One region of the Serratia sp. Res13-Sevr-LER1-36-b genome, then DNA from elsewhere that is predicted to be linked to it. Evidence: predicted binding sites of a transcription regulator. Region 1 holds the regulator's gene; the other holds the start of a gene.

Region 1 (4,428 bases):
TAGCCAGCTCAACTGATGCTGTTGCTGCTGTGATTGTTGGTTAAGAAGCTGCTCTTCAGCCCCCAGTTCCCCTAGCTGGTTTTCCAGCACCTGGCGCTGCTCATCATTGAGCAGTTCAATCCCGCTGGCGCGGTGATGTAAAGCGTCCAGATCGCTTTTCGCCTGTTTGTGCTGTTCGAAGACCTGTGCCGATAGCCGCCCATAAATCTCGGTGCCGGTCAGTTCTTCCAGCAGTTCGGCACGTTCGTTGGCCTTGGCGTTCAGGAAGGCGGCGAACTGGCCCTGCGACAGCATCATCGATTTGGTGAAGCGGCCAAAATCCAGTCCGGTGATTGCGGCAATCAGTTCTTTTTTATCGGAAATTTTATCCGCCAGGATTTTGCCGTCTGCCCGCAGTGCCAGCTCCACCTTGGGAGCCTGCAGGTTGCCGTCCGGATCGTTTTTCGCACGGCGTTGGCTCCAGAAGGCGCGATAGCCGACGCCTTTGACCTCAAACTCCACTTCTGCCAGCGATTCGGCGGTGTGGCGGGTCATCAATTCGTTTTGGCTGGCGCTGACTTCCAGCCGCGGCGTCTGGTGATAAAGTGCCAGGCAGATGGCATCCAGCAGGGTGGTTTTACCTGCTCCTGTGGGGCCGGTGATGGCAAACAGGCCGTTGCTGGCGAAGGGTTCCGCCGTGAAGTCGATTTTCCACTCGCCCTGTAGCGAGTTGAGGTTTTTCAGCCTTAGGCTCAGGATCTTCATGCCGATGGCTCCTCATGCTGATGCAAGGTTTCTACCACCTGCTGGAACATCTGCCGCATCTGCTGTTGGCGCGGTTCGGCCATCTCGGCTTCCAACGCCAAGCGGCGCTCGAAGACTTCGCCGACGCTTAACTCATTCAAGGTTTCTTTATCCTGCTGGGCAATGGTCTGGCTACGTTGCTCTTTACTGCGCCGCAGCAACACCACTTCAACCGGTAAATCTTCCGCCAGCTGTTGGATGCGGCGCTGAATATCGCTGAGGTAATCCTGAGTGGCTACTTCGATATCCAACCAAACCGGGAATTCGCCCTGATAATCGGCAAACTGCTGCAATTGAGCCTCTATTTGCTGCAAATCACCTTTGATCAGCTGCATGGGCTGGAAGGTGGGGATCTCCAATGGTGTGATCCGTTGCAGCGCACCGTCGGCAAAATCGACCAGAAACACGCTTTTGGCTTTGCCTAACTCGTCAAAACTCAATGGGATTGGTGAGCCGCTGTAGCGGATATGCTCCGATTTGGCGACGTTCTGCGCGCGATGGATATGCCCCAACGCAATGTAATCGGCAGGGGGGAACGCCTGGGCCGGAAAGGCGTCTAGCGTACCGATATAGATATCCCGTACCGAATCCGAGGTGGTGACGCCCACGGTGGTTAAATGGCCTGTGGCGACGATCGGCAGTGGCAAACCCAACGCATCGCGGCGCGTACAGGCCGCCTGATACAGGTTTTGGTAGTGTTCGGCGATGGCCTCTTGCAGAGCTTGCTGCTTTTGGTTGCCAGACTCACCGGCGCGGCTGGTGAGCAGATCCCGTGGGCGCAGGAACGGAATGGCGCAAAGTACCGCACCTGGTTGGCCATCAAGCTGATTGAGCACCACGATTTGCTGCTCAAGCTCGCTTTGCGCGTTGGCAATCACGGTGGTATTCAGGCAGGAAAGCAGCTCACGTGATTCGTTCAGCGTGGCCACGGAGTCGTGGTTGCCGCCCAGCACCACCAGTTGGCAGCCGGTACGTTGCAGCTCCACCACAAAGCGGTTGTACAGTTCACGGGCGTAGCTGGGTGGGGAGCCGGTATCGAATAAATCGCCTGCGACGATCAGCGCATCCACCCGCTGCTGTTCCACCTGTTCGATCAGCCAACGTAAGAAGGCCTGATGCTCGGCGGCGCGGCTTTTGGTGAAAAAGTACTGGCCCAAATGCCAGTCGGAGGTATGGATCAGGCGCATAGGTCTTCCATCGCTAACAGGAGGATAAGGGCGTAAACGGGCCTTATCGTAACTCAAGCATGATGATATTTCTTTAACGTCAGGAATAATCGCTATGCTTACTGCGATCGACCGGGCTTTTTTTTCATAAAAGTGTCACAAAACTGACGCATAATGGCGACCGCAATCAACTGAGATCGCTAACACATTGGCAGGATTGACGATGGCAAGACGCATACTGGTGGTGGAAGACGAAGCGCCGATCCGTGAGATGGTGTGCTTTGTGTTGGAACAGAATGGTTACCAACCGTTGGAAGCCGAGGATTATGACAGTGCCGTCACGCGCCTGTCTGAGCCGTTCCCTGATTTGGTGTTACTGGACTGGATGTTACCGGGGGGGTCCGGCATTCAGTTTATCAAGCATATGAAGCGCGAGGCGATGACCCGGGATATCCCGGTGATGATGCTGACCGCGCGCGGTGAAGAAGAAGATCGGGTACGTGGCCTGGAGGTTGGTGCGGATGATTACATCACCAAACCGTTCTCGCCCAAGGAGCTGGTGGCACGTATCAAGGCGGTGATGCGCCGTATTTCACCAATGGCAGTAGAAGAAGTGATTGAAATGCAGGGGCTAAGCCTGGATCCTTCCTCGCACCGGGTGATGGCCAATGAGCAGGCGCTGGAGATGGGGCCGACCGAGTTCAAACTGCTGCACTTCTTTATGACTCATCCGGAGCGTGTTTATAGCCGCGAACAGTTGCTTAATCACGTCTGGGGCACTAACGTTTATGTGGAAGACCGCACCGTTGATGTGCATATCCGCCGGCTGCGTAAGGCGCTGGAGACCAGTGGTCATGACAAGATGGTTCAAACCGTTCGCGGCACCGGTTATCGGTTCTCAACGCGCTACTGATCGCACTGCGCTGGAGAGGTTACCGTGCTAGAACGTTTATCGTGGAAGAGGCTGGCGCTGGAGCTGGCCCTTTTTTGCCTGCCTGCCTTATTGCTGGGGCTGATTTTCGGTTATCTGCCCTGGCTGCTGTTGGTTTCGGTGCTGGCTGCGCTGGCCTGGAACTTCTATAACCAACTCAAACTTTCCCACTGGCTGTGGGTGGATCGCAGCATGACGCCGCCGCCGGGCCGCTGGAGCTGGGAGCCGCTGTTCTATGGCCTGTACCAGATGCAGCAGCGTAACCGCCGCCGCCGCCGTGAGCTGGCGCTGTTGATCAAACGCTTTCGCAGCGGGGCCGAATCCTTACCGGATGCGGTAGTGATGACCACCGTTGAGGGCAATATCTTCTGGTGCAACGGCCTGGCACAGCATCTGCTGGGCTTTCGCTGGCCGGAAGATAACGGCCAACACATTCTCAACCTGCTGCGCTATCCGGAATTCAGCCATTATCTGCAACAGCAAGAATTTACCCGGCCGCTGACGCTACAGCTGAATAACGAGCACTTTGTCGAATTCCGTATCATGCCCTATTCCGAAGGCCAGTTGCTGATGGTGGCACGTGATGTGACCCAGATGCGCCAACTGGAAGGAGCCAGACGCAACTTCTTCGCCAACGTCAGCCATGAGTTGCGTACGCCGTTAACGGTGTTGCAAGGCTACCTGGAGATGATGAGCGATGAAGAGCTGGATGGTTCGCTGCGTGGCAAAGCCTTAGGCACCATGCAAGAGCAGACCAAACGCATGGATGGGTTGGTAAAGCAGTTGCTCACGCTCTCCAGGATCGAGGCTGCACCAAACGTGGATATGAACGAGAAGGTGGATATTCCGTTAATGCTGCGGGTGTTGCAGCGTGAGGCGCAGTCGCTCAGCGGTGGTAATCACCAGATCAATTTCCGGGTGAATGAAAATCTGCAGGTGTTCGGTAACGAGGATCAACTGCGTAGTGCGGTTTCCAATCTGGTGTACAACGCCGTCAACCATACTCCGGTGGGCACCAATATCGAAGTGAGTTGGCAGCAGACGCCACAGGGGGCTCAGTTCCAGGTCAGTGATAACGGGCCGGGCATTGGTGCCGAACATATCCCGCGCCTGACCGAGCGTTTCTATCGCGTGGATAAAGCGCGTTCGCGCCAGACCGGCGGCAGTGGGCTCGGGTTGGCCATCGTGAAGCATGCGCTCAGCCACCATGATTCACGGCTGGAGATCCTCAGCGAGCCAGGCATTGGCACCCGTTTTATCTTTACCTTGCCTAACCGGTTGATTGTTCCCGCGGCTTTAGCAGAGAATGCGGTGAAAAATTAACAGGTAGCCGCCATGAATCGATTTACTCAAGCTTTGCTGCTTTGCCTACTGTTGTCGGTTGGCCGCGGGGCCGTGGCTGCTCCGGATGGCATGCTTTCCGGCAACCTGTCCAGCGTGGGCTCCGATACCCTTGCCAACCTGATGGCGCTATGGGGGCAGGATTTCAGCCGACACTATCCCAACGTGAACCTGCAACTGCAGGCTGCCGGTTCCTCGACGGCACCC
Region 2 (4,428 bases), on a different contig from region 1:
CGCAGATCGACCAGATTGTTGACGGTCAGAGAATCCACCGCGTAACGTACCTCACCGGCAGTCACCGCTTCACACTCACACACCAGGCTGTTGTCCAGCCGGTTGCCAGAAGGGACCAGGCTGGCACGATCGCCATGACGGTACACCGCCGAGCCCCGTATGCTGGCAGGCAGTGAAACCACGCTGCGCACCGTCTCTTCGGCGCTCTGGCGGGAGCCGGGCAACGCCACTTCCGCTGTGGTGCAAGGGCTGTCGATGCCCAGCTTGGCGCAGACCAGGTCGGTGGTCCATTCAGCCATCAGCCGGTAAGTCATCAGCTTGCCGCCGGTAATGGTAATAAAGCCCTCCAACCCGTCACGCACCGCATGGTCGAGCAGCACGATGCCGCGGCTGACGTTGCGCCCAGAAGGATCGTCGTCGCTGGCTACCAGCGGCCGTACGCCCGCATAGGCACGCAGAATGCGCGTTTGCGCCAGTTTCGGGGCCAGCAGCGTGCCTTCGCGGATTAATATATCCACTTCCTGTGGCGTCACCACCATGTTGTCAATCTGGTCATACTCGATATGAGTTGAGGTGGTACCAATCAGCGAGATGGTATCGCCAGGTACCAGAATGTCGGCATCCGCCGGTTTACGGCAGCGGTTAATCACCATGTTATTGATGCGATGGCCCAGGATCAGCAATGCCCCTTTGGCAGGGAACATGCGGATGCGCAGATCGGCATACTCGGCAATTTGCTGGCCCCAGATCCCGGCGGCGTTGACTACCACCTGAGCATGGATGTCGTACTGCTGTGCGGCCTGATGATCGAAAACGCGCACGCCCGTCACGCGATCGCCGGTACGCAACAAACCGGTGACCTGATGATAGGTAAGGATTTGTGCACCATGTTCACGCGCATCAAGCATGTTGGCCGCCGTTAAGCGGAAAGGATCGACGGTGCCATCTGGCACTCGCACCGCGCCGATCAGCGCCGGGTTAGCCGCAGGCTCCAGGCGTAATGCCAGCGCGGGGTCAATGGCTTCGGCCTCAATGCCAGCGCTGCGACAGGCAGTAATAAACTGCTGCTGAAAGGCCAATGAGTCCTGAGGCAAGGTAATGAACAGGCCGTCGGTACGTTCGATGCAGTGGTGGGCAATACGTTTGAGGATGCGGTTTTCTTCAATACATTCGCGTGCCGATTCGCCGTCGGTGACCGAATAGCGCGCCCCGCTGTGCAACAACCCGTGGTTGCGGCCAGTCGCGCCAGTGGCGATGTCATGCCTTTCCAGTAAAACGCAACGCAGACCGCGCCGCGCGCAGTCACGGGCAATCCCCGCGCCGGTAGCGCCGCCGCCAATGATGATCACGTCCGTTTCGGTGATTGGTGAGTTGTTGCTCATCACGCCCCCTGAGCCTGTAGTTATGCGTTTATTTAGCCACAGTCAGTAGGGTTTTTGTTTGATAAGGAACAATAACGAACAGAAAACGAAAATAATATGGCCATAAAAAGCCATGAATGTGACCAGCATCACGTATTTGTGCTATTTAGCCATTCCAAAATGTTAACCGATCACTCAAAATTCGCCACAGTTTCATAAAAGTGTAACAAATGAGCCATCCATCACGGTGTGACCGGGGGGTTTTCTCTAGCATTGCGCTCGTTATGGAACATTTAACAACACTTCAGGTATCCGCAAGCTCATCTTCAGGACAGCCGTTTCCTGTTGAGGCAATAAACAGATAAAGCCATCGGAGGCGCTCATGTTGAGTATTTTTAAGCCAGCTGCACACATTTCTCGTGTGCCAGTCGACAAGGTAGACCCGCTCTACCGTAAGCTGCGCTGGCAGATTTTTATGGGGATCTTTTTCGGTTACGCCGCCTACTATCTGGTGCGTAAAAACTTCACCCTGGCGATGCCGTATCTGATCGATCAGGGCTTCAGCCGTGGTGACCTGGGCTTTGCGCTGTCAGGGATTTCCATCGCCTACGGTTTCTCCAAGTTCATCATGGGGTCGGTTTCTGACCGTTCCAACCCGCGTGTATTCCTACCCGCCGGCCTGATCCTGGCTGCTGCCGTCATGCTGTTTATGGGCTTTGTGCCTTGGGCTACCTCCAGCATTGCCGTGATGTTCGTGCTGCTGTTCCTGTGTGGTTGGTTCCAGGGTATGGGTTGGCCGCCTTGTGGCCGTACCATGGTGCACTGGTGGTCACAAAAAGAGCGTGGCGGTATTGTTTCGGTATGGAACTGTGCGCACAACGTCGGTGGTGGCCTGCCTCCACTGCTGTTCCTGCTGGGTATGGCCTGGTTTAACGACTGGCATGCGGCGCTGTATATGCCTGCCTTCGGTGCGATCCTGGTGGCCCTGATCGCCTTCGCCTTGATGCGTGACACCCCGCAATCTGTTGGTTTGCCACCGATTGAAGAATACAAAAACGACTATCCGGATGATTACAGCGAAGAAGCAGAAGAAGAGCTGACAGCCAAGCAGATCTTCATGCAGTACGTGCTGCCAAACAAACTGCTGTGGTACATCGCGATCGCCAACGTGTTCGTGTATCTGCTGCGCTACGGCATCCTGGACTGGTCACCAACCTACCTGAAAGAAGTGAAACACTTCGCGCTGGATAAGTCCTCCTGGGCCTACTTCCTGTACGAATACGCCGGTATCCCAGGCACCCTGCTGTGCGGCTGGATGTCGGACAAGGTGTTTAAAGGCAACCGTGGCGCCACCGGGGTGTTCTTCATGGTTCTGGTGACCATCGCCACCATCGTTTACTGGCTGAACCCGGTGGGTAACCCAGGCATCGATATGGCCTGTATGATCACCATCGGCTTCCTGATCTATGGCCCAGTCATGCTGATCGGCCTGCACGCGCTGGAACTGGCACCGAAGAAAGCGGCAGGTACCGCCGCAGGCTTTACCGGCCTGTTCGGTTACCTGGGCGGTTCGGTCGCAGCCAGCGCCATCGTTGGCTATACCGTTGACTACTTCGGTTGGGACGGCGGCTTTATGGTGATGATCGGCGGCAGCATCGGTGCGGTGATCCTGCTGGTACTGACCATGATCAGCGAGAAGAAACACCACGCAGAAATCGCGGCCAAACGCGGTTAAAAGCTAAGCGGGCGCAGCATGCAGCGCCCCTACCTACCCTTTATCGTCAATCTAAGGCCGCGCTGCGGCCTTTTTCTTACCTCTACAACATGGAGCAACACAGAATGCGGACTCAAACCAAAGCCCTGCTCACAGGGATCATTCTTGCCACTTCAATGCTCAGTGCCGCCCAGGCTGCGGATAAAGTGGTTATCGCTCACCGCGGTGCCAGCGGCTATCTGCCGGAGCATACGTTACCGGCCAAGGCGATGGCCTACGCGCAGGGTGCCGACTTCCTTGAGCAAGATCTGGTGATGACCAAAGACAACGAGCTGGTGGTGTTGCACGACCACTATCTGGATCGCGTCACCGACGTTGCCGAGCGCTTCCCGGACCGGGCGCGTAAAGATGGCCGCTACTACGCCATCGACTTTACGCTGCCTGAGATCAAATCGCTGAAGTTCACCGAAGGCTTCGATATCAAAGATGGTAAGCAGGTGCAAAGCTACCCTGGCCGCTTCCCGATGGGCAAATCCGACTTCCGCGTCCACACCTTCCAGGAAGAGATCGAGTTCGTACAGGGCCTCAACCATTCAACCGGCAAGAACATCGGCCTCTACCCGGAAATCAAGGCCCCCTGGTTCCATCAGCAGGAAGGAAAAGACATCTCCACCAGGGTGCTGGAAGTCCTTAAGCAATACGGCTACACCAGCAAGAGCGACAACGTCTATCTGCAGTGTTTTGATGCCAACGAGCTGAAACGCATCAAGGATCAGCTGGAACCCAAGATGGGGATGGATCTGAAGCTGGTGCAGCTGATTGCCTACACCGACTGGAACGAAACCTACGAGCAGAAGGCCGACGGCAAGTGGGTCAACTATGACTACGACTGGATGTTCAAACCGGGTGCGATGAAAAAGATCGCCCAGTATGCCGACGGCATCGGGCCTGACTATCACATGCTGATCGTCGAAGAAAAATCCAAACCGAACCAGATCGTGTTGACCGATATGGTCAAGGACGCTCATGCCAGCAATATGGCGGTGCACCCTTACACCATTCGTGCCGATAAGCTGCCGAAATACGTCACCGACGTGAACCAACTGTTCGACGCGATTTACAATCAGGCGGGCGTTGACGGCGTGTTTACCGACTTCCCGGACAAGGGCGTACAGTTCCTGCAAAAGCAGGGGCAACATAAGTAACGACGACTCCCCCACCGGGTTACCCCGGTGGGGATCAGAACCAAGCCTGCCGTAACAGCAAAGCAACCACATAAATGCCTATGCCAGAGGCTGAACTGGGATTGAAAAGCTCAATTGAGCCACGTCATTGCCAGCTTGGAGGCTGACC

Evidence for each region. Region 1 encodes PhoB, which activates phosphate uptake and scavenging genes when phosphate is short. Its sites were predicted from a motif close to CTGTCATAAAACTGNCNNAT; they were not measured.
Region 2: the regulator PhoB is predicted to act here: its motif matches at 1,572-1,591, upstream of glpT (glycerol-3-phosphate transporter).

The regions. Positions count from the first base shown of each region.
Region 1 covers NZ_JADACK010000038.1:282,454-286,881, reverse strand. Annotated here, with positions in the region: gene sbcC (exonuclease subunit SbcC) at 1-744, opposite strand, end outside; gene sbcD (exonuclease subunit SbcD) at 741-1,970, opposite strand; gene phoB (phosphate response regulator transcription factor PhoB) at 2,173-2,862, shown strand; gene phoR (phosphate regulon sensor histidine kinase PhoR) at 2,887-4,203, shown strand; gene IMQ33_RS23440 (PstS family phosphate ABC transporter substrate-binding protein) at 4,216-4,428, shown strand, end outside.
Region 2 covers NZ_JADACK010000021.1:78,529-82,956, forward strand. Annotated here, with positions in the region: gene glpA (anaerobic glycerol-3-phosphate dehydrogenase subunit A) at 1-1,382, opposite strand, end outside; gene glpT (glycerol-3-phosphate transporter) at 1,744-3,096, shown strand; gene glpQ (glycerophosphodiester phosphodiesterase) at 3,201-4,280, shown strand; gene IMQ33_RS17205 (LysR family transcriptional regulator) at 4,405-4,428, opposite strand, start outside.